DNA from 3 places in the Paenibacillus sp. FSL M8-0142 genome. Region 3 is predicted to be linked to each of the others. Evidence: riboswitches for the same ligand, from Rfam matches in the RefSeq annotation. Region 3 holds a riboswitch; each other region holds the start of a gene.
The links. Region 3 has a riboswitch for thiamine pyrophosphate ahead of tenA (thiaminase II). Riboswitches for the same ligand answer to the same signal wherever they lie in the genome.

Region 1: linked by a shared signal. The riboswitch ahead of NSQ46_RS10595 (YkoF family thiamine/hydroxymethylpyrimidine-binding protein) and the one ahead of tenA (thiaminase II) in region 3 are both predicted to bind thiamine pyrophosphate.
Region 2: linked by a shared signal. The riboswitch ahead of NSQ46_RS27470 (ABC transporter substrate-binding protein) and the one ahead of tenA (thiaminase II) in region 3 are both predicted to bind thiamine pyrophosphate.

Annotation. Positions count from the first base shown of each region.
Region 1 is NZ_CP152008.1:2,220,361-2,230,797, forward strand. Features, by position in the region: gene NSQ46_RS10565 (class I SAM-dependent methyltransferase) at 1-548, shown strand, start outside; gene NSQ46_RS10570 (NUDIX hydrolase) at 551-1,036, shown strand; gene NSQ46_RS10575 (methyl-accepting chemotaxis protein) at 1,185-2,435, opposite strand; gene NSQ46_RS10580 (class I SAM-dependent methyltransferase) at 2,659-3,381, opposite strand; gene NSQ46_RS10585 (nucleotidyltransferase domain-containing protein) at 3,521-4,219, shown strand; gene NSQ46_RS10590 (sporulation protein YjcZ) at 4,336-4,434, shown strand; gene NSQ46_RS10595 (YkoF family thiamine/hydroxymethylpyrimidine-binding protein) at 4,509-5,114, opposite strand; TPP riboswitch at 5,214-5,317, opposite strand; gene NSQ46_RS10600 (nitroreductase family protein) at 5,492-6,094, opposite strand; gene NSQ46_RS10605 (ABC transporter permease) at 6,627-7,580, shown strand; gene NSQ46_RS10610 (iron chelate uptake ABC transporter family permease subunit) at 7,570-8,517, shown strand; gene NSQ46_RS10615 (ABC transporter ATP-binding protein) at 8,514-9,272, shown strand; gene NSQ46_RS10620 (siderophore ABC transporter substrate-binding protein) at 9,637-10,437, shown strand, end outside.
Region 2 is NZ_CP152008.1:6,051,764-6,062,200, forward strand. Features, by position in the region: gene NSQ46_RS27460 (GGDEF domain-containing protein) at 1-742, opposite strand, end outside; gene NSQ46_RS27465 (VOC family protein) at 1,045-1,428, shown strand; TPP riboswitch at 1,628-1,739, shown strand; gene NSQ46_RS27470 (ABC transporter substrate-binding protein) at 1,860-2,900, shown strand; gene NSQ46_RS27475 (MTH1187 family thiamine-binding protein) at 3,004-3,297, shown strand; gene NSQ46_RS27480 (ABC transporter permease) at 3,294-4,049, shown strand; gene NSQ46_RS27485 (ABC transporter ATP-binding protein) at 4,240-5,070, shown strand; gene NSQ46_RS27490 (TatD family hydrolase) at 5,452-6,294, shown strand; gene NSQ46_RS27495 (aspartyl-phosphate phosphatase Spo0E family protein) at 6,430-6,606, opposite strand; gene NSQ46_RS27500 (extracellular solute-binding protein) at 6,878-8,428, opposite strand; gene NSQ46_RS27505 (carbohydrate ABC transporter permease) at 8,517-9,401, opposite strand; gene NSQ46_RS27510 (sugar ABC transporter permease) at 9,432-10,437, opposite strand, start outside.
Region 3 is NZ_CP152008.1:5,409,828-5,420,264, forward strand. Features, by position in the region: gene NSQ46_RS24670 (TetR/AcrR family transcriptional regulator) at 1-228, opposite strand, end outside; gene NSQ46_RS24675 (PTS fructose transporter subunit IIABC) at 409-2,418, opposite strand; gene NSQ46_RS24680 (BglG family transcription antiterminator) at 2,663-4,615, opposite strand; gene thiE (thiamine phosphate synthase) at 4,844-5,518, opposite strand; gene thiD (bifunctional hydroxymethylpyrimidine kinase/phosphomethylpyrimidine kinase) at 5,515-6,348, opposite strand; gene thiM (hydroxyethylthiazole kinase) at 6,345-7,205, opposite strand; gene tenA (thiaminase II) at 7,344-8,048, opposite strand; TPP riboswitch at 8,448-8,551, opposite strand; gene NSQ46_RS24705 (DUF4179 domain-containing protein) at 8,715-10,118, opposite strand; gene NSQ46_RS24710 (RNA polymerase sigma factor) at 10,078-10,437, opposite strand, start outside.

The sequences.
Region 1 (10,437 bases), 3.2 Mb from region 3:
ATTTAGGCTGCGGCGTCGGCCGGAACAGCATTCCGATGGCTCAGCGGATCCAGGACATGAACGGGACGGTCGTCTGTGTGGATCTGCTCGAGTCGGCAATCACGAAGCTGCGGCAGTATGCCGAGCAGTATGGCGTTGCGTCCCATATCGAGACGCACGTGGCGGATGCCCAGTATTTTCGAATCACGCCGGGCATGTATCATTATATTGTGGCTTGCTCCTGCCTCGAGCACCTCACCTCGGAGGAAGCGTTCGTTGCCAAGCTCGAAGAGATGCAGGAAGGCACCGCTCCCCTTGGTATCCACTGCATCATGATCAACACGAATGTAAAGGAAATAGATGTGGAGACGGGCAAGGAGCAGGAGGGCTTGATCGAACTGAATCTTCCAACGGAACGCGCCTTCTCGATCCTGCATCGTTTATATGCCGATTGGGAGATCCTATGTGAGCGGCAGGTCCATCAGGAAATTCCCGAGGTCCACGACGGCAGGGATATAATGTTTTGCGGCGAATGGATTACCTTCACTGCACGAAAAGGAGCGCGGTAAGTTTGGAGAAATATACCCATCTCGGCATTTATGGCGTATTGATTCGCAGTCAGCGCCTATTGCTGGTTCAGAAAGCCCGGGGTCCTCATCGGGGGAAATGGGATCTGCCCGGCGGATCGGTCGAGTTCGGAGAAGAGCCCGAGCGAACGCTGCAGCGTGAATTTCTGGAGGAGACAGGCCTATCGTCCGTCCAGGGAACGATTCGGACTGCGGTCTCCTATACGATGATCTATCAATATGATGAGAACAGGCTGGAGGAGCTCCATCATATCGGGATCATCTATGATGTTCAGCTGGCGGATGAGCCGGCAGGTTTGAAATCGGAAGGGGACGGCGAGGATTCGTTAGGCGCGGCATGGATTCCGCTGGAGCAGCTGAGCGGGCTGCCGCTGACGCCGTTTGCGGAGATGATGGCTGAACAGATCATGGGCGAGGACGATAAGCGGATCACGAAGAATGATCTCAAGCCGCACATGAGCGAGGAATAATTGGTTTTTCCAAAGTATTTTCTTGTGAAACGTAAAATACGGCTTCCGCGATCCAGGATCATCGAACCAGGAGGAGCATCGTGAAATGCAAAAAGCAGGCCCGAATCGGAGTGAAGCCGATTCAGGCCTGCTTCTGTATGTAATTCAGCTAGAATTTGAAAATATTGATCGTCTTCTGCAGCTGGAAGACAGCGTTGTTCATTGCCTCTGCTTCTTCGGCCATCTTCTTGATTGAGGTAATCCCCTCGTTCATGGAGGCGGATACCTGCTCCGTCCCTGCTGCGGACTGCTGGGTAATGGCCGAAATGTTCTGAATGGCGGCGGATATGCTCTGCGCGCTCTCCAGCATGGACTCGCTTTCCTTGGAGAAGGCGGCAATCTGCTCGGTGATGTACTGCACGCTGCTTACGATCTGCATGAAGACTTCCTCGGCTTCCCGGATCAGCTCCGTTTGTTGGCGCACGACATCCTCATTGATCTTAATGTTCTGGGTCGCATGCTTAATGTCTGCCTCAATGCTGCGAACCAGATTGAACACTTCACGCGTGGAGGAGGTCGATTCCTCCGCGAGCTTTCGAACCTCCTGGGCTACAACGGCAAAGCCGGCGCCGTGCTCGCCGGCACGGGCCGCCTCGATTGAAGCGTTTAATGACAGCAGATTCGTCTGATCGGCCAGCTCGGATATCGTTTCGGTAATTTTCGTAATGCCTTTGGCGTTTCGCGCGAGCGCATCAATGGATTCGGATACTTTGGCCGTTGCCTCGATATTTCGCAGCATGCCGGCCGATTGCCGGGATACCGATTCTCTTCCTTGCTCCACCAGCTGCAAAGTTGCCATCGACCGGGAGTTCATTTCATGGGTTGAGTGGGTGTAATTGCCGACCTTCTCCTCGATTTCCTTGATCGAGTCGGTCATTGCGGACACGTCCTCCGATATTTCGCCTGCTCCGACGGCCAGCTCTCCTGCAGAAAGCGATACCTGGTTCATGACCTGGATAAGCTCCTGATTTTTCGTTGATATATTCCGGCTTGAAGCCATGACGCTGCGGGTGATGTCGGAGGTTTCCTGAAGGATTTTGCGGAGCTTGTCCACCATGCTGTTGAAGGTTCTGCTGAGATCATTCATTCCGCCCATCTCTTCTACCTGGAAGGTAAAATCTCCTTTGGCAATTTTGGCGGAGACGCTGGAGATTTCGGAGAACGTGCTCGTAAGCGCTCTCTCAATGACACGGGAAAGTGGATAAGTGAGTCCGATTAGCACCGCAACAAGTACGATACCAATGACCGCTTTGCCTACGAGTATAAAGGCGATCAGCATTGGAAGCGCGAACAAGGCGGCAATGAGATAACAGGCTGCTGTGATTTTTTGAGCGATCGGGAGTCTGTTGAACCATGCCATACGAATGAATCCTCCTCAAGCTATATAGGATATTTTTACCATGATTATATCATCGTGCGACAAAAGTAGATACAAGGAATTACAAAATTTTCAATCAGGTGAGTCTAAAGACCCTGAATGAAACCCGGAAGATTCTGATCTAATGTTATCCTCGTACAGAACTCGTGAAAAAGAGAGCGGATTTGTGAACGCTTATGCGCTACAAACCCGCTCCAACGATTGTCTATTTCTCTGCCCGGAACAATGCGGAGGCCAAATATTCGGTGTTATCGAGAATCATGCGGTCATGCTTGAAGACCGTCTCCCAGAGTGCAAGGTCGAGCAATATTCCTTTATCCCGCTGCTCATAGGCATCCAGATGGCGTGTCTGTTCCTCCTTCAGCTTCTCGTTGAAATGATTGTATTCCAGCACCTCGGCCTGCTTGAAGCCGCTGCCCAGCAGCGCATCGCGCCATTTCTCCCGGTCCATGAGGCGGGGGATGCCGAAGAAGGCAAGCAGCTCGTTGAGCTGCGGTTCAGGCATGCTCTTATCCAGAATCAGCTCCCTGTCCATTAAAATTCCGCCGGCATCCAGAACGCGGTAATATTCCGGAATGGAGCGCGACGTATCGGTGAAGACGGTGACCGACTCGGCCAGAATGACATCGAATTGATTGTCCGGAAAAGGCAGCGAGCATACGTCTGCCTGAAGAAATTCCACATCACTGCCCATCGCCGCTGCTCTTGCTTTTGCTTTTGTAATCATATGCTCATTCAGATCAATGGCCGTCACTTGGTAGCCTAGGCCGGCTAGGTGACAGGCCGTTCGGCCGGTTCCGCAGCCAACCTCCAGAATTCGGCTGCTCGGCCTGATAGGGTACGAATTCAGCATTCTCAGAGTGGCCTCGAATCCCCCGGGGTGGGCGCTGCCCATCCCTAATTTGGACAGCATGTTAATGTAATTCATCGAATGGATCCCTACTTTCGTTATCTGCATAAGGATATTTGTTTATTTACCATATGATTGAGGTACGTTTGGGGTTTTCGCTGAATTTACTATTTTGAGCCCTTTTTTTGAAGATATGAGCGGTTTGGGGGAAATACGCATGAAGATGGAGCCGATTCAGGCCGCAAGGAAGGTCGTGTCGGAACAATATCCGGATTGTCTGCTGGCTGTACTGGGGGGCAGTGCTTCCAGGGGAGAGCATAACGAGCACTCAGACCTTGACGTGATCATTGTAGAGAGAGAAGGCGAAGGGCTGAGGAGAAGGACGATTGAAGCTGCCGGCTGGATCGTAGAGCTGTTTATTTTATCTAGCTCCGGCTATCGCGAAGATTTTGACGCAGGCATCGTTGCGGCGAATCCGACGTTGCAGCGGATCATGGCTGAAGGCGTTGTTCTCTGCTCGCTACCGGAAGGGGAAGCCATTCGCGGGGAGGCCCAGGCTGATCTGGATTACGGCCCGCTGCCATTAACGATGTCCGATATTGACGCAGCCCGGTACATGATCACCGAATACATGATGGATCTTAAGCAGGCCAAAGGGGACGGGGAAGCCTGGTTTACCGTTCAAAAAATATCGACTTTGCTCTGCGAGTTTGTCCTGAGGGTGAACCGGCAATGGACGGGGGAAGGGAAGACGCTGTTCCGGCTGGTCTCCGGCTTCGATCCGCATTTTAGCGAGCGGTTGGTGCAAGCGCTGGAGGCGATGTACCGTACCCGGCAATCGCATCAGCTCATGAAGCTGTGCGAGCAGGTTTTGCTCCCTTACGGAGGCCAGCTGCTTGTCGGATATGAAGAATAAGGCCATCGGCTGGGGGAAAAGACAAGCGGTACAGCTGCCGTGACCGTCGTTCTTTCCGGCTCATACCTTAATATGTGATGACATCACGTATTTCAATAAATCCAGGAGGGATCGTCATGAGCGGAGCATATGGTGGAGATGTTTGGGGCACATCAACGGGTATTATACTGGTTCTCTTTATCCTGCTCGTAATCATCTCGCTTGCTTGGGTTTAATTCATCAAGGATACGCGGTGGATAGCACAAGGACTCGGCATATCGCCGGGTCCTTGTCTGCTTAAGCGTGCATATTATACGCTATTCTGCTTTGGCGATGGACTGTGCGCGGAGACGACAGCGGTCATCACGAGGTGGCTGGTATCTGTCTGGATGGCATGCTTGAACGCATCCTCGAGGGATTCGAATACGCGAGTGAGCGTTCCGTCGAGACGGCTTGCGTAATGGACGCTGCCCCCGAAGGTTCCCTTTTCCTTGGCGCGCTGCACTTCTCCGTAGATAATATCCATATAATGCTCGGTTCCGAGCGGATACAAGGCGAACTGGCAGGCGGTTTCAATATCCGCGTGTGGTCCAAGCTCGCTGTTTAACACCCCGGAATCCTCAGACATATAGACATCCGCATCCGTATCGCCTGGGCAGCCGATGGAGTAGGTCCCATTAAAGACTGTATGTACGCCGGAAGCTGCCGCATGGGCGAATATCGCACGGGTAACGTCAAATACGTGCTCGGCACGTCCGCGAACACAAGTACTGACATCATCGGTATGAATCCATACCTTATCCGTATGCACAGACTCCAACGCCCCCACAATCACTTCGACGAAGCGGTCCGTCATCGGAAATACCGAGAACCGGCAGCCAACAATCCGGCTGGTTCCGCATGCTAACTCATTCATTGTAGATTCCTCCTGCAGCATAAATTTGAGAATGCAAAATAACGCAAAAAACCGCACCCTAAGGGATAAGTGCGGCGATGTCTACGCGAAAAATACATAAACATGAACGCTACACTTCCCCACGCTAGCATGACCTAGATCGGGTAGTAAGGGTTAACGGCGGTCCTGCCGTTTCTCAGCACAAGGCACCCCTAGTACAGCAACACAAGATATGAAATTTTGCTTAGATGCCGGCCGGTCCAAGCTTTCGAAAGAGGGCGGCTTCTTACTTGGTAATTGTAACGTCTCGGCATCGAAAAAACAATGTCACTGCAGCAAAAAACCGCCATGAGGAGCTTTAATAGGCTTCCTGATGGCGGCTCTTGGTCTTGTTTCGCTTACTTGTAAACTTTCACGCGATCTTCAAGCGGAGCAAATTCCTTGTCCCCTGGCTCAGCAGCCGGCTTGCCGAATGGCATTTGTGCAATCAGCTTCCAGTTTTCAGGAATGTTCCATTCAGCTTTTACTTTTTCGTCGATCAGCGGGTTGTAATGCTGCAGGGAAGCACCCAGTCCTTCGGCTTCCAGCATTGTCCAAACGACGAGCTGAAGCATGCCGTTCGACTGATTCGCCCATACCGGGAAGTTGTCGGCATAGAGCGCAAAGTTTTGCTGAAGCCCTGCGATGACATCGTTGTCCTCGAAGAACAGCACGGTGCCATAGCCTGCGCGGAAAGAGGCCATTTTCTCAGCGGTGGATTTGAATGCTTGCTCGTCGCCCACCACTTCCTTCAGAATGCCTTCCGTAATATTCCACAGCTTGTCATGCTGCTCACCAAGCAGAACGACCGCGCGTGCGCTTTGGGAGTTGAAGGAAGAAGGCGTGTATTTCACGGCATCTTTCACGATTTCTTGGATACGCTCATCGGAGATGACGGAATCCTTGCTGATCGCATAGTAGGAACGGCGATTTTTAAGTGCGGTAAGGAAGTCTTTAGACATGTTGATAAACCCTCCTGAGTCATGGTTTGGATTGCATACGCCTGATAAAAAGATGTCCTATCATTCAAGCAAATATGCATTAAGGTGATCGCTGAAATATGTTGAATTATTATTCCTTAACAACTTACTAATTGTAAGAAATAATACTTCCGTTAGTATGTTATTATATCACATTGGTCATTGTCAACCCTGTGATTGAGAATTTATAGATGAAATACCCCGTGATTGGGAGCTAAAACAGGGGAAGGGATTTTTTATTTCCTATTTATAAGAGAGGGCGAGGAGAACAATGGAAGGATTGAGGACAACAACGGCTAATTTCTGCCAAGCTTCATATTATGAACAATTGATGAACAAATCATGCAAAGATTAATAATTTAATTGAGTTTGATTCTCAATTATACTTGTCGGTTGAGAATGAGGGTGATATAATGCTTATCAGAACGTAATTGATAATCAATCTCAATGAGAATGATAACTGAATTACGAGCTGACGAAATGATTTAGAGACATATGCATAGAAGGAAGAGCCATGAAGATCATTTACTTAGCCGCAGCCGTTGTGGCGCTTTCCATCGTCTCCTTATTTATCGGAGTCAAGGATATTTCGCCGCTGGACTTATTCTCCATGACGGAACAACAACAGCATATTATGCTCGTCAGCCGCTTGCCGCGTCTAGTCAGTCTAATTCTGGCGGGAGTCAGCATGAGTATCTGCGGATTGATCATGCAGCAGCTTAGCCGCAACAAATTCGTATCGCCGACAACGGCGGGAACCATGGATTCCGCAAGACTGGGAATTCTCGTTGCGATGCTCGTATTCACGACAAGCGGACCGCTTGTGAAAATGCTGGTGGCTTTTGTATTCGCTCTGGCCGGCACGTTTATCTTCATGAAGATCCTGGACCGGATCAAGTTCAAGGATGCGATCTTTATTCCGCTCGTTGGACTCATGTTCGGGAACATCGTAAGCTCGATCGCTACGTTCTTCGCTTATAAATATGATCTCATTCAGAACATGTCCGCATGGCTTCAAGGCGATTTTTCCATGATCATCAAGGGACAGTACGAACTTCTGTATATCAGCGTTCCGCTGGTCATTCTGGCCTACCTGTTCGCCAACAAATTCACGGTTGCCGGCATGGGTGAGGAATTCGCCACGAACCTTGGACTTCATTACCGGCGCGTCGTTAATTTGGGCTTGGTCATTGTAGCGCTGGTAACCGCATCCGTCGTGTTGACGGTCGGCGTGATTCCTTTTCTCGGTTTGATCATACCGAATATTGTAAGCCTGTATCTGGGAGACCATTTGAAAAAAAGCCTTTCCCATACCGCGCTGCTAGGGGCCGGATTCGTTCTGTTCTGCGATATCCTTGGCCGGATCATCATATACCCATACGAAATTCCGATCAGTCTGACCGTGGGCGTGCTCGGAAGCGGTATTTTCATTTACTTACTGATGAGGAGAAAGGCTTATGACTTATAGAGCCAAAATCGGCCTGCTGGCCGCGGTGGCAATTATCCTGGTGGCGGCCTTTCTGTTCATCGATCTTGGCGGCAGTTGGGATTACGCCTTCCCGCGAAGAATCAAGAAGGTGCTGGCCATTATTCTGACCGGCGGGGCGATCGCCCTGTCTACCACGGTGTTCCAAACGGTCACGAATAACCGGATTTTGACGCCGAGCGTCATGGGATTGGATTCTTTATATATTTTGATTCAGACGACAGTCATCTTCGTATTCGGTTCCTTTACGCTGTACAAACTGGGCAGCAACGCAAATTTCCTGATCAATGTCGGGGCCATGATTCTGTTCGCCGGCGTGTTATACCGGCTTCTGTTCCGGAGGGAAGGCAACAATATTTACTTCCTCCTCCTAATCGGCATGATCTTCGGAACCTTGTTCTCCAGCATGTCCTCCTTCATGGAGGTGCTGATCGATCCGAACGAGTTCCAATACGTAGCGGATAAAATGTTCGCCAGCTTTAACAATGTGAAGACCGATCTGCTGATCATGGCGAGCATTGTCGTTGCCGTTACGCTCCTGTACTTCGCAAGATTCACCAAGTATCTGAACGTGCTTGCGCTCGGGCGGGAGCAGGCGATCAACCTCGGCGTGAACTACGATTATGTTGTAAAGCGGCTGTTGATCGTCGTGGCAGTGCTGATCTCGGTTGCTACCGCGCTGGTGGGTCCAATCACATTCCTTGGACTGCTGGTCGTTAACGTTGCTTATGAATTTATGAAAACCTACCGTCATTCCTACTTGATATCAGCTTCCATACTGATCAGCGTCATCGCATTGGTTGGCGGTCAATTGATTGTAGAACGGGTGTTTACCTTCTCCACGACGCTCAGCGTCATCATCAATTTCATCGGCGGTGTTTACTTTATATACCTGCTATTAAAGGAGAGTAAAGCATGATCCAGGTTACGAACGTATCGAAAGTCTATGGCGGCAAAAAAGTCGTCGACAACGTGTCGGTTACGATCCCGAAGGGCCAAATCACGTCCTTTATCGGTCCGAACGGGGCCGGTAAGAGTACATTGCTGTCCATGATCAGCAGATTGACGGGCAAGGATAGCGGACAGATCATGGTGGACGGCAAAGAGGTCAGCCAATGGAAGAGCGGCGATCTGGCGAAGAAGGTTTCGATCTTGAAGCAGTCGAACCACATCAGCCTCCGCCTGACGGTACGCGAGCTCGTATCCTTCGGACGTTTTCCTTACTCCCAAGGCAGGCTGACGGCGGAAGATGAGAAGTATGTGGATGAAGCGATCGCGTATATGGAGCTTCAGGATATGCAGCATAAATACCTGCACCAGCTCAGCGGCGGTCAAACCCAGCGCGCCTACATCGCGATGGTCATTGCCCAGAACACCGAGTATATCCTGCTTGATGAACCGCTGAACAATCTGGATATGAAGCATTCGGTGCAGATTATGAAAATACTCAGAAAGCTTGTCACCGATCTGAACAAAACGATTGTCATCGTCATTCATGATATCAACTTCGCGTCTTTTTACTCCGATTACATCGTGGCGCTGAAGGATGGGGCGATCGAGAGCGAAGGCCGGACAGAGCATATTATTCAGAGCAACGTTCTTCGCGGCATCTATGATATGGACATTGAGATCGAAGAGATTAACGATAACAGAGTGTGTGTATACTACGCCTAACATAAGGTTGGAATATGTGTTCGGAGGATACGAGCCCGGAGCAGACCGCGAGAGGTGCGGTTCTAGCGAGTTCCTATCCGTCCGGACAGACCTGGCTGCCTTTTAGAAGGACGGCACGGTTCTATACGCCCTCTTTGTATTACAAAATCAACCAAATATTCAAAATACATGTATATCCATATTGTTCTTGATTACAGCCAGGAGGGATGAACGGTTATACATAGGATCATAACGTTGGGTAGGATAAGCTTAACCGGGCTTGACCAAAGGGTTGTATGCGACAAACATCAACGCATAAGCACGACATGAGGTCATAAACCATGTTTTACGAAATATAAAAAATCATTCAAACGGGGTGGAAGCAATGAAAAAATGGTTAGCGTTAGTTATGGTAGCAATGTTCACTTTTGTACTCGCAGCATGCGGACAGGATAAGGAGGCAACGGGAGCAGCCGGCGGTGATACGAACACGCCAGCTTCCGAGAAGATTACGATTAAGCATCAGCTTGGCGAAACGCCTGTGAAGAAGAATCCTACGCGCGTTGTCGTATTCGATTTCGGTATTCTGGATTCCCTGGATAAGCTCGGCGTAGAGGTGTTAGGCGTGCCGCAAGCGAATATTCCTTCGTACCTATCCAAATTCGAAGACAAGAAATACGAGAATGTCGGCAGCTTGAAAGAGCCTGACTTCGAAAAAATCAACAGCATCAAACCGGACCTGATCATCATTTCCGGAAGACAGCAGGAAGCCTATGAGGAGCTTCAGGAAATTGCGCCTACGATCTTCTTGGGCGTGGATACAAGCAAATACATGGAATCCTTTGAAGAGAACATGAACACGCTCGGACAAATTTTCGGCAAGGAAGCCGAGGTTGAGCAAGAGCTGAAAACGATTGAAGACAGCATTAAGGCACTGAATGAAAAAGCAACGGCAACAGGCAAAAACGCACTGATCATTCTTGCGAACGAAGGCAAAATCAGCGCATACGGACCAGGATCGCGCTTCGGCATCCTGCATGATGTGTTCGGATTTAAAGCGGTGGACAGCAACATTGAAGTAAGCACTCATGGTAAGGACATCTCGAACGAGTATATTGTAGAGAAAAATCCGGACTATCTGTTTGTCGTTGACCGCGGCGCTGCCGTAGCTACAGGAAACGGCGAA
Region 2 (10,437 bases), 640 kb from region 3:
GTCCACCCGCAAAGCCGATAAAGCATGCAGAGAGGGTGTGCAGCGGATATACATATAGGCCAGCTCCGATGTTCATGAAACTATCAAGAAAGATCCGAAGGACATCCCCGAGCGCAAATGCGCTTCCACCAAGGCACAGGAAGATGACCGCCCGCTTGTGCAGCTGCTTAGTGTTAAAATACACGACCAGCGTAAAGAACATCAGTACGATTCCGCACAGCGGATAGAGCATCGCTCCTCCGGCCGACCTCCAGACGGTATCCGTCCCGCTCTCCATCTCCGGCTTAATGAGATACTCCCACCCCACCGTCATCAAGGTAATCGCAACAATGATGATGTCCAGGGTAAACCGAGCGCCCCGCAGCGGACCCTGCACTCGTCTGAACAGGTAAATCAGGGCACCGGCGAACAATAGAGCTTCCAAGCTCCAGAACAGTTCCGCCAGCCGGATGGATCCGCCAAACACCCCTCCAATCCATTCATCACCCGCATACAGGATGCGCCCTATTGCATCGCCGGCCAATCCGGCTGCAATCAGAAGCCAAAATCTGCGAAGATGGCCTTGCTCATACCGACTGCCAATCACCCCGATCAAATACGCGAATGCGGCTATCGGAGCCATAATGGCTAAGATGCGGTGAAGCAATAAAGCGTCCGGCATCCACAGGGCCAATATCCATTGGATCAATGCGTATCCAATCGCGAGCCGAATATATATGGAATCGGATGGACCCGGGCTCATTCATATCCCTCCCTGAAACAAAAGGTAGGCTTGGTCATTCATGATGAATAGGTCTTTCGAATTAAAGCGTTTCCATATCCAATCATACTTTTAGCCCGAGGAAAAGTAAAGAAAGAAGCGCCCAACAACTGGATATTTATAGGCATATAGGCCGCGTAGAATCGTTATTTGCGGAATTGTCCCGGGATTGTAGTCACTCAATCCCCACTTGACACATGGGGTTTATGTAGTATTATTCTTTCATATCAACGTATCTTTGGTTTTATATCCTAGCATAGTTTCATGGAAGGGGTTCTTGTAAAATGGGACAAAGACGATTGGACCATGTAGGCATTGTCGTAAGGGATCTGGAAGCAACGATCGCTTTCTATACGAAGGTGGTCGGCCTTGAGCTCAAGGACCGTCTGACGCACACGAACGGTGTCATCCAGCTGGCTTTCCTCGGCTTTAACGGCAGCGATGAAACCGAGGTCGAGCTGATTCAAGGATACAGCGACTCCCTTCCTGCGGAGGGAACGGTGCATCACTTTGCCGTCAGCACGGACGACATTGAAGCGGAATATGCACGGGTGAAGGAGCTGGACGTTCCGCATCTGGATGAGGAAATCGTCACGCTGCCCAACGGCTACCGCTATTTCTTCGTGCACGGTCCGGAAGGCGAATGGATTGAATTTTTCCAGCGCTAACAGGCCAGGTCTAAGGTTGCCCGCCCGCATATAGAGACTCCTATGGGTCGCCTGGATCATTCGGGTCTTCCATGCCTGGACAGCCACTCATCCCGGCGACCTATACGAACGTAGAAAATCGCCTTCAGGCATGGGGCGTTCCCGTACTGGACAGGTGCTTCCGGTAGGTCTATAATAACGGAAGTATAACCCGTAACTTCATAAATACCGGGGGAGCTGGAATCGGCCGGCTGAGAGTGTATCCCATAGAGATACTGACCCTTATACCTGATCTGGGTAATGCCAGCGTAGGAAGCCATAAGATTGCGGCTGTTCATAAGCCGTAGTATATACTTACGCCGTCATGCGCTCCGATACGATCGGGGCGTTTTTTGTTGTTGTTATGAAGTTAATACGGAAAATGGAAGACATATAAGGAGAGGAGAAACACGATGAAACAACGTACATGGCTCTCTCTGCTGCTCGCCTGCGTCCTGCTTCTGGTCGCTTCCGCCTGCGGGGCAAGCGGCCAGAACGGCGGAAGCGCGCCCGGCAAGCAAGAGACTGCCGGAGAAGGAGAACAGCCGGCCAAGCTCCGCGATGTCCAATTGATGCTGGACTGGTCGGCGAACACGAACCACACCGGATTATATGCAGCCAAGGAGCTCGGATATTATGAGGAGGAAGGGCTGAACGTGCAAATCGTACAGCCGGGCTCCGGGGGAACCGATGCGATGGTCGCTTCCGGCAACGTACCGTTCGGCATCAGCTATCAGGAGGGCGTAACGCTCGCCCGGACACAGGGGCTGCCGCTGGTTTCGATCGCAGCCATCATTCAGCATAATACGTCCGGATTCGCTGCACCGAAGGATCGAGGCATCCAGAAGGCCTCCGATTTTGAAGGAAAATCCTACGGAGGCTGGGGCTCTCCGATTGAGGAAGCCGTCATGAAATCGATCATGGAGATCGATGGAGCCGATGTGAACAAGGTCAACATCGTGAACATCGGAGACGCCGATTATTTTACGGCGGTTAAGCGGGATATTGATTTCGCCTGGATCTACTATGCCTGGACAGGCATTGAAGCCCAGCTTCGCGGCGAGCCGCTGGACATGATCTACGTGAAGGATTATTCCGAACAGCTGGATTATTATACGCCGGTCATCGTAACGAACGAGAAGCTGATCGCGGATGACCCGGAGCTTGTCAAAGCGTTCATGCGCGCAACGTCCAAAGGCTATCAATATGCGATAGACCATCCGGAAGATGCCGCGGCACTGCTGTCGAAGGCAGTTCCCGACCTGGATGCCGAGCTGGTGCTGGAAAGCCAGAAGTGGCTCAGCCCGCGCTATCAAGATGACGCGCCGCGCTGGGGCGAGCAGAAGGCCGAGGTTTGGTCCGGATATGCCGACTGGATGTTTGAGCGCAAGCTGCTGGAGAAGGAATTGGACGCGGAGCGCGCGTTTACGAATGAGTTTTTGCCTGACAAATAGGAGAAGCACTCCCCGCAGCATTGCAATGCTGCTTCGCGGCTCATCGGCATGAGGCTTAACGGCCGTGCAAATGAGAACCCATATACGAAAGGACGATTGACTCATGGCGAATACACTGCTGAGCATTCAAGTCATTCCGCGTACGCCGGACGGCGGAGACAGCATCCCTTATGTGGATGAAGCCATAAAGGTAATCCAGGATTCCGGCGTCAAATACGAGGTCCATGCTTTGGAAACAACGATGGAAGGCGAGCTGCCCGAGCTGCTCCGTATCGTGGAGCGCATGCATGATGCGCTGGTGAAAGCCGGGAGTCCGAGCATCATCTCCCAAGTCAAAATCGCACATCATCCGCAGGGCATCAGCATGGATAAGCTCACGGAGAAATACCGTCCATGAAAAGCTGGTGGAGCTCGATATGGCCGCCCGTCGTGGCGGTCCTCTTCTTTTTGATCGTGTGGCAGGCTGCGGTCTGGATGTTCGATATCGAGAAATTCATTCTGCCTTCGCCGACGGCTATCGGGCATGAAGCCATCACCGGGGCGTCGGGACTTATGGAACACACCTGGGCTACCCTAAAGTTAACCGTGATCGGATTTGCCATCGGAACCGGTATCGGACTCCTGCTCTCTTTGGCTCTGCACAGGGTACCTTTTCTCAAAACAGCCCTTTATCCGCTTCTCATCTTAAGCCAGAACGTGCCGACCATCGCCTTGGCCCCGCTCCTCATGATCTGGTTCGGGTTCGGCATGCTGCCGAAGGTCATCGTCATTACGCTCGTTTGCTTCTTCCCCGTAGCCGTAGCGGCCCTCGACGGGCTGGCACGGACCGACCGCACGATGATGAATTATATGCAGATGACGGGAGCCACGCCGTGGCAAATCTTCACCAAGCTGGAGCTTCCGCACGCGCTGCCATCCATCTTCTCCGGGATTCGGATCGCGGCCACGTATTCGGTCATGGGGGCGGTCATCGGGGAATGGATCGGGTCTGACCGGGGAATCGGCTATTATATGATGCTGCAAAAATCCGGGTACCGGACCGATCGCGTATTCGTGGCCATTCTGGTTATCGTGCTGCTCAGCCTGCTCATGGTAGGCGTTATTACCCTGCTGGAAAAACGGCTGATCCGCTGGAACCGGAAGCATTGATTGGCATGGCTTGGCTATATAGATGCTCTCTGCTTCATAAGTTGAACGATTGGACCGGGATGCGGGGCAAATACATGCAGGGTTCCTCTAAGCATCGCGACTGCTCCCCAGATTATAAATGGTTCTTTCAAATTCAGGTTACAGATAAGGTTGAAATCAGGGATCTTAATAAAGAAGGGAGGCTGCCCATATGCCGCAGCGAGCGACTGATTCCGTCTTGAATTCAACCGGCGGCGCAGCCGCCGCCCCCGCTCCTGCCCTGGAGGTCCGGGGGATTCGCAAGGTGTTCCGCGAGCGGCGCAGTGAAGTGCATGTGCTGGAGGAGCTGTCGCTTAGGGTGCTTCCAGGGGAATTCGTATCGATCATCGGCCCTTCCGGCAGCGGAAAAAGCACGCTCTTTCACATCATCGGCGGATTGATTGCGCCTGATGCCGGCCAGGTCCTCATGGAGGGACGGGAGGTCACCGGGGAGAAGGGCCGCATCGCCTATATGCCCCAGCAGCCGGCCTTGTTCCCGTGGCGGACGATTGAGGACAACGTCCTGCTGCCGGAGGAGCTCCGGGGGATCTCTAAAGCTTCCGCTCGCGCCCATGCCCGCGCTTGGATGGAACGGGCCGGGCTTGGCGGCTTCGAGCAGGCTTATCCGCATACCCTATCAGGCGGGATGCAGCAGCGCGCGGCATTTCTGCGGGCGCTCATGAGCCCGCAGGAGGTCATGTGCCTCGATGAGCCGTTCAGCGCGCTCGATGCCCTGACCCGAAGCGACATGCAGCGCTGGCTGCTCGATATATGGGAGGACACGCGGCGCTCGGTGCTGATGATCACCCATCATATTGAGGAGGCGCTGCTGCTCTCGGACAGCATCTATATTCTGTCCGCGCGTCCCGGCTCGGTTCTGAAACGGGTCGAGGTTCCGTTCACCCGTCCTCGCCGGGAGGATCTGCTGCTGGATCCGTCCTTCATCGAGCTGAAATCCGAGATTTCAGCCGTGCTGCGGCAGGAGCAGCAGAAGCGCAATTGACTAGCAGGGACTGCTATCAGGACGCTGACTTGTTATGCTTCCGGCTGCATTCAAGATGCTGACTTGTTATGTTCCAGCCGCTTTCAGGTGCAGATTTGTTATGCTTCAGCCGCTGTCAGGTGCAGATTTGTTATGCTTCAGCCGATTGTAGGAAATGTTAACTTGCCATTCCTCGGAAGCTTCGGTATGCGTGCTATACCAACTTCATTTGATGCGGATTCAGATCCCATTCCTCAGACGGAACAGCCGGCTGCATGCATAAGCAAGCGGCCGGCGGCTGTTATAGGTTCCGGCACGGAGCCGGATATGTAAAGAATAGCTTCTATATAATATATGTAGAGACAAACTGTAAGAACATTGGAAACGAAAGGAGGGCTCATTATGGCATCCGGAACAGCTTCAACCTCATTACCGCTTGAAACGTATGATCGCGCGGATATCCCGCTCATCGATACGCATATCCATCTCGACAGCTATTCGCTTGCCGATCAGGAGAGCATCGCCTCGGCGCTCGCGATGGGAAACGTCCAATACATCATCACCGTGTCCATGAATCTGCCCTCTTGCAAACGCAATCTGGAGCTGTCGCGAATCTACGGGGACTCCATTAAGCCTGCTTTCGGCTATCACCCGGAGCAGCCTCTCCCCTCTCCGGACGAAACCGAAGAGCTGCTTCGCTGGATGGAGAACCATGTCCAAGACATGGTGGCGGTCGGGGAGGTCGGCCTCCCCTATTATGCAAGACTGGAGGCTGAGTCAGCAGGACATTCGTGGGACAACGCGCCTTATATCGAGCTGCTCGAAAGATTCGTCGCCTTTGCGAAGAAGCACGATAAACCGATCATTCTGCACGCCGTGTATGAGGATGCGGATACCGCATGCGATCTGCTCGAAGCCTACGGGATCGCCCGCGCTCATTTTCATTGGTTCAAGGGCTCACGCGATACGTTAGACCGGATGGCCGCAAGCGGCTATCATATCTCCTTTACGCCGGATATCCTTTATGAAGAAGAGATCCGCGATATTGCGAGAATGTATCCTCCGCAGCTGGTCATGACCGAGACGGATGGTCCTTGGCCGTTCGAGGGTCCCCTTCAAGGGCAGACGACCCGACCGGAAATGACCGCCCTTGCCGCTGCCGCTTGGGCCGAGCTGCAGGGGATTTCCGAACAGGAAGCGCGCAGACAGCTGTATCGAAATGCCGCGCGGCTGTACGGACTATAAAAGCGAACGATACATGCTGGCCGAAGGCAGCTTTTCGTTGGTTTCGACGGTTGATATACTATCCATGGTTCGCGGAGTAATGTGAAATCGGAATCTATGAATCTTGCGTTTCGGTAAACCGCTTCAAGTCAATCTTTATGCAATCGGCTTGTCCTCCCGAAGGAAGCGGTTATACTGATTAATCAGCTCGTCCAGCACCGCCGATTGCTCGAGGACCTTGGGATGATTAAAATCACGATATCGCTGCTTCATCTTATGAAGCTTATTTCTCTCTCGCTCGATATCAAATTTCATGCCGTCCTTCGTTTTCATGATTTATGCCTCCCTTATGTAATATTTTATACTTTAATGTAAAATTCTAGAATGTTTGATGTTAGACATCAGGGAGGCATAACACAGAGGCTCGGAAGCCTGTTATAATACGGAATAATCACTGCAGGGCTTGAAGTTAGCGCGCCCCTTCACATAAAAACAAGGCCGTCCATGAGCAGAGTCTTCTCTGCCCGGACGGCCTTTTTCATATATAGATGCGAGTTCAAGTCGCCGGCTTTTCAGCACCGAAATTTGAACAGCCTCTATAAAATTATTTCAGGTACTTCTCCTGATACGCCTTAGTCATTTCTTCCGTAATTTCCGCCATCTTCGGATCATTCTTGATCGTTTCGATCAATTGATCATACGCTTCAATCGGCTCCTTGCCCGTAATGACCATGACGCGCATGTCTTCCACTTTCTTGGAGATTTCAGGATAGTATTTATTATACGCCTCCGAATACAGCTCTGCCGAAGGATTCGGCACCTTGACCGTCTTGCGCTCCGTTACGATCTCCACGTTGCGCTGATATACCTCATCCGGCATCCCCACGGCGCTGATCGCCATATCGTCGCTCACCAGATGAATCATATTGTTCAGGTTTCCGTCTCCCGTCTTATCGATTGCCGCTTGCGGCGTTGCCACCTTCTTGCCGTTCTCTACCTTGTAATGAACGCCCTCGAGGCCGTACGTCAGCATCTCGTTGCCTTCCACGCTGTAGCCGTAGTCAAAGAACTCCAGAATTTTCTTCACCTTGGCTTCCGGAACCTTCTTCGGAATCAGATATACGCCATAATACGGCGAGCCTGAAGGAGTATATTTCACCCCATTCGCATTTTCCAAATAAGCCAGCGGCATCAGGTCCGCCTTCGGATCAACCTCCTTCACCGGTTGACCGGTTACCCAGGCATGGTTCATGGACATGCCCCCGACTCCGGCCTTGGCGCTGCGCATCGTATCCATGACCTGCGAGAACTTCATGATGGCGAAGTCCTTAGGGAACAGGCCATCGTCATAAGCCTTTTTGATCCACAGCATAGCCTCCCTCGACGCATCCGACGTGATGATCGGAGATAGCGTATTATCCGGCTCCAGCTTCCAGCCCCCTTGCGTCTCGTTGAAAATATTATAAATATAAGCAAGCGCGCCCGGGTTGGCCGCGTACGGAATTTCATCCGCTTGGCCGTTCCCGTTCGGATCTTTCTCCTTAAAGGCCTTTAGCACGTTATAGAATTCGTCGAGCGTCTTGGGCGTTTCCAGTCCCAGCGCATCCAGCCAATCCTTGCGGATCATCGGGAACACGCCGCCGCCATAGCTCGGATAGTAGCGCGGAATAACCATGTTCTTGCCGTCGACCTTCGTGATCTCCCACATTTCCTTCAGCTCTTCGCGGTTTAAACTCGGATAATCCTTAAGGAACGGGGTCAAGTCCCAGAACACCCCTTGCTTCAGCATTTTCTGCAGCTGCGGGTTCTGCATCGATTCGACGAACGTTACTTCCGGCAGGTCGCCGGACGCAAGCATGACGTTAATTTTCTCCTCCGCCGTGGAAGGGGACAGCCAGGTGATGTTCAGCTTGGTGTTGGTTCGCTTCTCCAGCTCCTTCCAGAGAGGATTCGTGTTATCGATGAATTCAGTCGCGTAGTTCAGAGTCTGAATCGTAATGCTTGTCGGCTCTCCGCCATCCTTTCCGCCTCCGCTGCCGCTGGCGGTGCCTCCCGAGCCGCCACCGCATGCACTGAGCAGGAGCGAGCTGGCCAAGATCAGTAAGCTGGCCGTCTTAACAAGCGATTTTCCAGGCTTGAGCTTCATTGTTTTCATAAAATGGACCTCCCTTTATCATTGGATTGGCTTCTGTCTGAACCTGATGGATAATGGATGTTGTATCCATGTGTAACCATATATCGAATCATTCCTTGACGGAGCCTACCATCGCCCCTTTGGCGAAGTGCTTCTGCAGGAATGGGTACACCAGCATGATCGGCACGGTTGCAATAACGACCGCCGCCATTTTCAATGTTTCGGTCGGAACCTGCCGGTTCACTTGGAACGCAAACCCTCCGCCATTGCCTGATCCCATCGTTGTCGGATCGACGAGCATATTTTGCAGCAGCACCTGAAGCGGCCACATCTTCTGGTCGTTAATGAACATCAAGGCGTTAAAGTACGTATTCCAATAGCCGACCGCGAAGAACAATCCGAAGGCAACGAGGGCAGGCAATGACAATGGCAGAATGATGCGCCAGAACACGCCGATATCATTGGAGCCGTCGATCATGGCGGCTTCCTCCAGGCTGACCGGAATGCTGTCGAAGAAGCCCTTCATGAGCAGGACATACCATGCACTGGTCAAGCTCGGCAATATAAGCGACCAGACGCTGTCGATCAGTCCCAGATTGCGGACGACCAGGTAGAGCGGAACGAGCCCCGGCGTGAAGAGAAACGTGAGCAGCACCATGATCATCATCGCTTTGCGGAACCGCAGGCGTTTACGGGACAATGCATACGCCATCCCGCCCGTAACGAGCAGGCTGAGGAGCGTGCCGATCGTCGCCAGGAACACGCTCACCGATATCGAGCTGACAAATAATCCGTTCGACAGCAAATGCTTGTACGCATCCAGGGTCCAGACCCGCGGCCATAAAATCAGGCTTCGTTGATAATACTCCACCGGATCCGTAAACGAAAGAATCACGGTATAGTAAATGGGAAATATCGTTGCCAGACCGACGACCAGCAGCAGCCCGTTATTTACGAGGCTAAAGAGCCGCGTCTTCCAACCTTTCTCATGCATGCTTCCATCCTCCTTGTCTTCGTCGATGTTCTAGTACAAACTTTCCTGGCCGTATCGTCTGGCCAACCGGTTGGCGGTAACGACCATAATGACGCCGACGATCGATTTAAACAATCCGATAGCCGTGCTGTAGCTGAACTCTCCCTGCCGGATCCCCACCCTGTAAACATAAGTGTCGAACACTTCGGCCACCTGGGTGACAGGCGCATTCATCATCAGATAAATCTGCTCGAATCCCGTATCGAGGATCGTTCCCAGGCGGAGTATGAGCAGGATCATAATCACATTGCGCATGGCCGGCAGCGTAACATGCCACATTCGTCTAAAGCGCCCCGCGCCGTCCATGACGGCCGCTTCATACAATTGAGGATCAACGCCGGCGATGGCCGCAAGGAATATAATCGTTCCCCACCCGATCTCTTTCCAAATGGACTGTGCCGTAAGCATGGCCCAGAAGTAGTTCGGATTGGAGAGAATATCGACCGTCTCCCAATTCATGGACATGAACCACTTGTTGACCAAGCCCTCGGATTGCGAGAACATCAGATAAGTCAAGCCATAGATCAGCACCCATGACAAAAAGTGCGGAATATACACTAACGATTGGATCGTTCGTTTATAAAGGGAGCTTCGAACCTCATTCAGCATCAGAGCCAGTATGATCGGCGCCGGAAAAAAGAAAATCAAGCTCAGGAAGCTAATCGCAAGCGTATTGCGCAGCAGCATCCAGAAATCATTGTTGGAGAAAAAGCGGATGAAATGCTCAAAGCCTACCCAAGGGCTCCCCAGCACCCCGAAGTACGGCGAATACTCCTGGAAGGCAATGACGAGATTCGTAATCGGAACGTATTTGAAAATGATAAAAAAGATAAGGCCCGGCAAGGCCAGGACATACAAATATTTATCGCGCGCTACATCCGCCCATAGCCGTCCCCACTTCGTTTTGGACTTCCCGGAAGTGGGAGCTTTCCTGCTTGCTCCCCTGTTCTTCGGTTCGATCTGAACGGTCTCCAGTTCTTTCATCGTTATTCCCTCG
Region 3 (10,437 bases):
GATCGCGTAAGCCGCCACCACTTCTTCCAGCAGATCATCCTTACTGGCAAAATGATAGGTAATCACCCCTTTGCTAACATTGGCGCGCTTGGCGATTTGCCCGATGGAAGCTTGGGCATAGCCGACTTCGGCAATCGTCCCGATCGCGCATTGGACGATTTGAGCACGGCGGGCTTTTTCGATAAACGACAAGTCATTGGGGTCATTTGCTTTATTTTTAGTACTCATGTTTATATTTTAGTACGATCGTACTAATTAATCAATAAAGAACCGGCCCATCTTTTACCGATGGCCGGCCCTTTCATCGCTGTCTAACGACAGCCATTATCTTTTTGCTTAAACCAAGCTCCTTGGGCTGCTGCTGCCCACCCAACCAATGGCCAGGTAAAGTCATTTTAGCATCTTGAATTATTGCACCTGATCGAGCAATCGATAGGCCTCTTCCTTCGATGTCACCGCCAAGAGCGCTTCTCTGAAATCATCGTCCATCAGCTTACGGGACAGCATCTGCAGCACTTTCAAATGCGCATTTTGTTTACTATTGCGCGGCACGGCAATCATAAAGATCAATTTGGCTTCGCTGCCGTCGAGACTCTTCCAGTCGACACCATCCCGCTGAATACCAAAGACCACGCTTGGTTTCAGGACAGCATCCGATTTACCGTGAGGAATCGCAATATTCATGCCGATGCCGGTGGAGCTTTCTTGTTCCCGGGCTAATATGGCCTGTTTAAAATCACCGTCAGCTCTGACCGCCCCATTCCGCTCCAATACAGCGATCATTTCGTCGATAACAGCATCCTGTGTCGTACCGGCCAGATTCAGGTTAATGAGATCCGGTGTTACGATATCCGTCAATTTCTCAACGCGGATAGGAGACGCTTCCATCGTTGTACCGTTACTGTTCTCGGCTGAAGCCGCTTCGGTTGCATCCGCAGCCACGGCTGCAGCTGGGGCCGCTTCGGCTCCGGCTGGCTTTTCTACTGCTTCTGCTCTTCCTTCTCCAACAACTGCTGGAGTCACAGCTGCAACATCTTTCTTGAGCAGGCTCACCATGATAACCGACACGGCTGCACCGACCATGACCGCTATGAAGAACATCAACACATGATCCACGGCACCGAGCACGGCTACAATCGGACCGCCATGGGCTACGCTGTCACCGACACTGCCCAGCATGGCAATCACCGAACCTGTCATGGAACCGACCATAATACTCGGAATGACGCGTAGAGGATCTTGCGCCGCGAATGGAATCGCTCCTTCGGTAATACCGAACAATCCCATCGTAAATGTTGCTTTTCCAGCTTCACGTTCCGCAGGCGTAAACTTCCTTTTGTTCATCATGGCCACCAGTCCCATGGCAATCGGAGGAACACAGATGGCAACGGCAATTTGGCCCATAATTTCATAGTTTCCTTCACCGATCATGGCCGAGCCGAACAGGAACGCAACCTTATTCACGGGACCACCCATGTCAAAAGAAATCATCGCTCCCAGAATAAGCGCGAGCAGAATCGAACTAGTACCCTGCATTCCCGCAAGCCAGACGGTTAACGCTTCAAACAGATCCGCAACCGGAGCGCCAATCACAAAGACGAAGATTAACCCTACAACTAGCGAAGCCAGTACCGGGATAACGATAATGGGCATAATCGGCTGCAGCGACCGAGGAACCTTGATCCTTTTAATAGCAAGTGCAACATAACCCGCCAGGAAACCGGCAATAATCCCCCCGATGAATCCAGCTCCTGCTTCACTTCCATAAAAGCTGCCGTTCGCAGCAATGAACCCGCCGACCATACCTGGTGCAAGACCGGGCCTGTCCGCAATACTCATGGCGATAAATCCGGCAAGGATCGGAACCATGAAGGTAAACGCAGCCGCGCCGATACTTTCAATCGTTTTCCAGATCGAATCTTCCGGTATCACCAGGCCACCCGGCGTTTTCACGCCGCCCATCGTCAGGGCGATTGCGATGAGCAGCCCGCCGATCACGATAAACGGCACCATATAGGATACACCGTTCATCAAGTGGCGATAGATCGGATTTTGTTTGGGTTTGTTCTCTCCCGTCAGAGCTTCAGCCGACTTGGACTGTGCCTGGTAGACGGGCACATCCCCTTTCATCACCCGTTGAATCAGTTCTTCCGGACGACGGATGCCATCCTGCACCCCAACGACAAGCAGTTTTTTACCCACAAACCGGTCCTTCACCACCGTCTTATCCGCTGCGATAATAATGCCATCCGCTTCGCGGATATCCTGCTCCGTGAATTGATTCTCCACGCCAATGGAGCCTTGGGTCTCCACTTTCATCTCAACGCCAAGCTTCGCGCCTGCCTTCTGCAGATTCTCAGCGGCCATATACGTATGTGCAATTCCGTTAGGACATGAAGTAATCGCTAGTATTTTCATGTTCGTCATTCTCCTTCGCTGTCATGTTCCCGCTTACATTTATAGTGTACACGCTGAAAGCGCTGTTATCGGATGAACTTATTACCGGAACTTTCGGAAAAAACGGATTTATTTCGTAAGCAAAATATCCCTCTAAGCGGGCTATGCCACGATGCTTATTCCAAACGCTTTGCAGCATCCTGAAAAATATAAAAAGCAGGACGTATACCGTCCTGCTTGATCATCACCGTTTCTACCATTCATGTTACCCTTTTAACCTATTCAGCAATCGTATCGCATCCGTTTCCTTAGACAACGCACTGACCAGTGCCGGCTGCTCACTGATGCGCGACAATTCCTTGAACAGCTGCCGCATCTCTTTTCGCTCATCATGCTGGATCGCAAGCAAGAACACAAGCTCTACCTTCTCGGTCCCCCAGGTAATCGGCTGCTTCAACGTAACGACAACGATGCAGGACTGTGTAACCCACTCCGAGCCGCCATGAGGGATGGCAATGCCTCCTCCTATCGTCGTAGCAGACAGTTTCTCACGTTCCAGCACACTTTCCGTATACCCGGCCTGGACATACCCTTTGTCCACCAGCATCTGCGCAAACTTGGAGATTAACTGTTCCGGACGCTCTAGCTCCTGCTGAGGAAAGATGAGAAAAGGTGTCGTATATTTCAAAAAAACCGATTCCTCAGCCGCCCTGCCGTCCGGCTCATCAAGCCGACGGATCGCTTGCTCCAGCTTTCGCTCGTCACTGTCCTCGAGCAGAGGGGAAACGAGGATATGAGGTATTTTTAGCTTGGGCAGATCAACGGTCGTAATGACAAGATCCACCTCATGAGCTGCCAGATAATCCTCAACTTCCGCTTTGGACATCGTTGTCTCTACATGCACGGACGGGAATCTCCGCTCCACCTTCGCGAGAAGGAGTTGGGACATCCCTACCCCCATATGACACACGATAATGACCTTTTGAGGGTGACTTTCATTCTGGTGAAGCCGCTCCACGGACGCCTGAAAATGCAGCGTCAAGTACGCGGCCTCCTCTTCGGGAAAATACAGCTGGAACGCTTCCCCTACCTCTTCCAGTGCCATAATGACCCGATCGAACATATACGGGTACATCTTTTTGATCTCAGCCAGCATCGGGTTGGACACAGGCAGACCATAATGAAGACGGTTCATGGTCGTGTACAAATGCAATTTTAACCCGTTCAGCAATACGGGGTCCCTGGAGAAAGGAAGCATATTCAGCTCCGACATCCGCTGGGTCAGCTGCTCAACCAGGCGGGGCAAGAGGGGGTGGCTGTCTGCCAGATCGCTTCGTCCAACGCCCTCATTCTCCTGCGTGTATCGGATCTTCCCGCCAAGCAGGTGCAGGGTTAGATAAGCGGTTTCCTCCTTGGAGAAAGGGACGGCAAACAGTTTTTGCAGCTGCTTCAAAAAGTCCGTCGCCCATGCAAATTCCGTTTTGTTTCCCAAAAAGGCCATGTCCTGATCAGAGAGCGAAATCGGCTGACCCAGCTTGGTCCGTTTGACCATGAGCAGAATATGCAGCATCAGGCTTTCAAAGGTTTCATCGGTGAAGCGGAGCTGATGCTGCTTTTGCAGCGCCTTCAACTCATGGGACACGGCTGCAATCTCGTGCGGTTCAAACTGGTTACGCATCATCTGTCCCGTCAACTCCGGACGGTTGATCAATTGGTTCAGCCGCGCCAGCGCCATCCGTTTGTTCTTCTCCGTACCCTCAATCATGAAGCCTACGCGCTGCTTCGTCACTAAACTCAGATCAAAGCTTCGCAGCCAGTCCGCAATCTTGTCCATATCCCGTCGGATAATCGCCTTGTTCACGTAAAACGGCGAAGCCAGGTTCTGCAGGGTTACGGGCTTCGCGTTCATCAAGAGCCGATATGCCAGGTGCAGCACCCTTCCCTCATCGGATTCATCCTCGCCGGTACGCTCGTTGGAATACAAACGGTGGAACAAATCAGCCCGATCCGCTTCTCCAATCTCCAGATAGACGCCAAGTCCCGGCCTTTTCACCAGACGGCCACTGGAGTGCTTAACGATATATTCTTCAATCACCTTCAGATCGTTACGGATCGTCTTCTCCGAGCACTCGGTCTGATCCGCGAGATCCTGAACGAGCCATTGGCGGTTCGTTTCCATTAACAAGTTGCGAAAAATCTCTTTTTGCCTGTTATTCATTCCGGTCTCCTATTCAGCTTATTGGGAGAGCTCACGCTTCGTAGAGCAGGTACATCGTCCTACGTATATCATATCCGGGTCGCTATGGCAATCTGAACGGGGACGTTACACGGGAAGGGAGCTATAAAAGGGCTTGTTGACAGGAAAACGGAGCGAGCGGTAAACCAAACAAGGATGCCTCAAAAGTCGGCACCCTTGTTCTTGATCCGCTTATAATCCTCGTACAACTTAAGAAATCCCTTCGGCTCCTCGGCGTATCTTTCCCATAAAAGCCTCCACAGCCTCCTGCGCCGACGCCGCTCCCGTCACGGCGGATATCACCGCGACGCCATCCGCACCCGCTCCAATCACTTCCTCCACGCGCTCCACGGTAATCCCGCCAATGCCAACGATCGGCAATCGGATTCCAGCTTCGCGCAGCTCACGGAGAATTGCCGGGCCTTGCGCAGCCTTGGCATCATCCTTTGAGCGGGTCGGATAGATCGGTCCGATGCCAAGATAATCGGCACCATGGAGGATCGCGCGCCGGGCTTCCTCCACCGTATGCGCCGAGACGCCCAGCATCCGGTTGCCGATCCGTTCACGTACCGAAGCCGCAGATTCGTCGTCCTGGCCGATATGCACGCCGTCGGCGTCCAGCTTCAGTGCCAGCTCTACATCGTCATTGACGATGAAGGGTACGCGTGCTTGCCGGCACTGCTCCTGGATCCGGCGAGCCAGCCGGAGCATCGGCTCCCCGTTGAGGGCTCCAAGTCCCTTCTCACGAAATTGGACCATGGTTGCGCCTCCAGCCAACGCCTCCTGCACGACCAAGCTAGGCTCGACGATGCAGTTCACGCTGCCGAGCACGAGGTACATCCGCAGATGCCGCCTCATCATCTCAGGTGCCACTCTGCCTGTCATTGCAGCACCTCCTGACGGCGGCGATTGTATGCCCAATGATTGGTCGGGCCCTGTCCCTGCCCCAAGTTTAATCCGTCCTCAATGGCCGCTTGAATGAATAAACGCCCGCTCTGAATCGCATCGAAGGCGCTCAAGCCCTGGGCCAGACCTGCCGTAATGGCTGCAGAGAACGTACAGCCGGTCCCATGCGTATGAACGGTGTTCACGCGCTTGGCGCTGAGTTCCGTAAAGCCGGTGCCGTCATATACCAGATCCACCACCTGATCTCCATCCTCCTCGAAGCTGCCATGACCGCCCTTGATGATGACGATCCGCGGACCGAGCCCGCCGATGCGGCGAGCCGCTTCCCGGCAGTCATGCCTCGTGCGGATTCCCATTCCCGCCAGCACCTCCGCCTCCGGAATATTAGGCGTCACCACCATCGCCAAGGGAAGCAGCTCCCGCTTTAGTGCATCAACCGCTTCAGTACGCAGCAGCTCCGCACCGCCCTTGGCGATCATCACGGGATCGACAACGACGTTCTCCCAGCCAAACGACCGGATCTTAGCGCTGACCAGGCGGATAACATCCGCATGAAACAGCATCCCGGTCTTTAAGGCGTCCACGCCGATATCGCCGCCCACCGCCTCGATCTGCTCCGCCGCCGCTTCCGGCGGGAGCGGATAGACGCCATGGACGCCCAATGTATTCTGCACCGTTACTGCAGTCAATGCCGACATGCCGAATACGCCCAGCTCCTGGAACGTCTTCAGATCCGCTTGAATGCCTGCGCCGCCCCCGCTGTCGGAGCCGGCAATCGTCAGTGCTCTCGGAATCCGCGCGTCTGTCATCGGGACATGCTCCCTTCCGTCAGGATGTCCGCTTCGCGGACCGATGCGTGCCCTTCGAGCGAACCGGAGTGGAGCTTTGCAAGCTCATCCAGGAAGGCGATCTGGAAGCTGCCCGGCCCGAGTCCGGCCGTTTGCTCGGCCGCGCGGGCGGCTGCTGCCCCATAGAAGGCAAGGCCAGCCGTCCCCGCCAGCAGCAAATCCGGCTCCACAGCGGCGAAGGCCCCGAGCACGGACGTGAGCAGGCAGCCCGCCCCGGTTACTTTCGTCAGCATCGCATGCCCGCCGCGAATGATTCGCGCCGAAGCACCGTCGCTAATCACGTCCTCCTCTCCAGTGATAGCCACCACCGTATTTAGCCGCTGTGCAGCCCGCAGGGCCAGCTCTAAGTTCCCGCCGGACGCAGAGTCGTCTGCATCGACCCCCTTGATCACCCGGACTTCGCCGATCAGATTGGCAACCTCGGCCGCATTGCCCCGCACCAGGGAAACCTTCACTTCACGCAGGATCCGCAGCGCAGAAGCGGTCCGAAACGGCGTTGCCCCCGCTCCTACCGGATCGAGGAGGACCGGGACGCCATGCGTATTGGCGGATTGCCCGGCAAGGATCATCGCATCCACTTGTTCGCGGGACAGCGTGCCGATGTTGAGCACGAGCGCTCCGGCAATTTGGACCATATCCGCCACCTCGTCGGGGGAATATGCCATTACCGGCGACGCGCCCAGCGCGTATAAGCCGTTGGCCGTAAAATTCGTAACCACCACATTGGTCATGTTATGGACAAGAGGCTTCTGCTGCTGCACCTTCGTTAAAAGCCCCGCAAGCTCCGAATCCCATGTATTTCCGCTCATTGCCATCATCCTTTCCCATTCTTTTCTTGGTTTTTGGCATATGACATACGACATATGAAACCCATAATCTCATCTCAACCCGAATTCTGATTCATTCTCAAAATGCATGACCTTTCGTTACCCCTGTCTGTCCCATAACTCAAATGCTCAGCGCCCATACCCCGTGGCATCGACCAACGGCTGGAACGGCACGGGCCATTCCTCCTGCTTGTAAGCCATGTCCCAGAACATATACTCCAGCTGGCAGCTCAGCATGAAATGCTCGCGCATCCGCTCGCGCTCCTTCATCGTCGCTCCTTCCGCCCACGCATCCACACGGCCAAGGAACTTCCCTGCCGCATCCTCTCCGCGATTCCCGTAAAAATGAATCCATTCATGGAACGGATGGGTGCGATCCGGCTTAACTTCATCCAGCAGTCTGCGGCCGATCTCATAATACGTCCACGGACAAGGAAGCAGGACCGCCATAATTTCGCCGAGGGTTCCCTCATGCGCAACGGTCAGCATGTGACGGATATAGTGGTGCGCAGACGGTGCAAGAGGGTAGCCCTGGAGCTGCTCATAGTTCACTCCCGCGACCGAGCAGAAATTTTGATGCGGATGCACCTCGCTGTTGAGGATAAACGCAATCTGTTCGTTGAACGCCGCCATATCCTCCCGGCTCGTGCACTTGGATATGGCGACGCCATAAATGCGAATGTAGGCATTCAAATACTCGAAGTCCTGCTTCACATAGTGAATCAGCTGTTCGCTGTCCAGCTTCCCGGCGGCAATTCCCCGCACGAAGGGATGGTTTACGATCGCCTCAAAAATTCCGTCCGCCTGCTGGCGAAGCTCTTGGGTAAACGTCATGGTTTCCCCCACCTCCATCTTGAAATGAAGAGCAGGAAGTCCTCCTAGCGACCCGGCAATCCCGGAATCCGGGCAATCCTGGCATTGGCAGCCAAGCATCCGTTACATGTCCCACAAACCTACGCATACCGTGCATCCTTTTCATAATGGTAACGGCTGCATCCGGGATCCGGCAGCCGTTGTACCCGGCTACATGAGCATATCCGGCATCCCTTTATGTACACGGCATATGGCAACCTTGCATGCTGCTAGCTCGTACTCGTGCGCTATCGTGCTGGGCAACGAATATGCAGAAAATTTACGTTCTTCGGAGCATGACAAACAAAGCCGCCCCGAAAAACGGAGCGGCTTCAGCAATAGTCCTCTTGCCCGGCAGAAGCAGGAGCAAAAAGGACTCTATCCGTGAAGGCTCCACTTTCCTACGCTAGTACGAACTAGATCAGGTTCAAAGGGTCCAAGATACGCTCTTGTCTCAGCCGCTGACGGCTCCCCTAGTGGACTTCCTATTCTATTGACTATTACTGTACATAGGTTTAGCGGTGGTGTCAAACGTTTCCGTGTTTGCTACAATACTCGGTAGATATAACCCCCTAACCCCCTTATTCCAGAAAAAGGTGACCGTTCATGCTTTCATTCGCAAATGCCATCAATTGACCGATGCTTACCTTATTGAAGCGGTATTGTCATTTCGAGCTCTTTCAGGAAAATAGGTTTTTTGTATTCATGGGTGACAAAGACTGGCTGTTGATCCGAATTTAAGGCCGGGAATTCGGTTACGTAAGCATTATTTTTGGCATCAATTAACCTCGTCTTCGTTTCCTCGGAAGGAATGATGTACATGTCCCATGGGTAAAAATTGTACTTGCCTTCCAAATCCTCGAGGATCAACTCGGTTTGCTGAAGGGGGTCAGTGACTTCTTTCCGGTAATGTACGATCGTCTTATCTTTTAAGCGTTCCACTTTCGTCACTAAGAGGCGGCCTAATTCCCCTTGAGGAATAATTAGAGGATGATCGGTCGACGGTTCATGCTTCATCGGCACTCTAATTCCATATACCGGCACATCCCCGCGCAAATACGGACGGAACGTAATGGACTTCGGCGTAACAAGAGGTAATTCAAATCGAAAGGTTCCTAACTGAACATGTGTACCGTCTTCGACGTAGCCATCTCCATCCATCTCATAAGGTTTGAACTCCATTCCAGTATCAGTAATAGCTAGGATATCATACATGGGATCTTGCGCTTTAGCTGCCGGCCGCCTGTATACTAGCTCCACGTCCATCGTACCCGTACCGGATTTAAAGCCTATTTTCTTAATCAGCAGGGTGGTTTCTCCATCCGTTGCACTCCTCATCGGCATCCATGATTTCGTTCCGGAAACGGTCTTTTTAATGGGAATTGAAAAATCCCAATGACCTTTAACTCCGTCCACGTTTGCTACCTCGATCGTTAGTTCGAATTCATCCGGTAACTTCTGTTTGAATGGCAGCAAGCTGATTTGTCCAATTCCTGTTTGGCTATCAATAGGTAGAGGACCGCTGCCACCGACACGGTCTGCGTATGGCTTGCCGTCAATTTTGAATTTGATTCCGTCTATGAAACCATGCCTACCGGAGAATCCATCCTCAACCTGTTGTATATAACCGATGGAGAGACGATCACCGTCATACATCACCTCTTGAATTTGCAGCGTAATCCCGTTGTCGCTCACAGCTTGCAAGACTTGCGCCGTCATTCCATTTTCAGAAGCTGTTTTCAAGGCTGTTTCGCGAACGTACTGGTGCAGCTCCTGACGCTGGAAAACAGAACCTACGAACGGTATTTCTTGTAGTACGGATGCCATAATAGGGGAGACGAAGCCGCTGCCGAGTATCACTGCACAGGCCACAAGGGTTCCGACTGCGGTTAGCGACAAGCGGCGGATAATCCGCTGTGAGCGGTTATTATGAAGCATGCCTGTACAATCCTCGCTGCTAACACTGTACCGCACACGCTCCATCAAACGGTCTACATCGGTCTCCATTGATTCATAGGATCGTTTCGCATTCTGAATCTGTTGGTCGATCATGAACTCCTGCCTCCTTTAGCGATCGGTTAAGTTTTGCTCTTCCTCGTGCCAGTCTAGATTTCACCGTTCCTGTCGGCACGCCGGTAATGTCTGCGATTTGCTGGACGCTCAGCTCTTCAAAATAGTGAAGGACGATGGGAATGCGCATAATCAGCGGCAATCGTAAAATCACTTCATACATCTCGTTGCTCGTTGCCAAACGCAGAACGGTCTCCTCCGTACTAACGGACAATCTTTCGGGAAGAAGATTGGTTACGATCTCGCGAAAACTTCGTCGCTTTGCCATTTTGCACTCGTTTATGACGATCTTCGCCAGCCA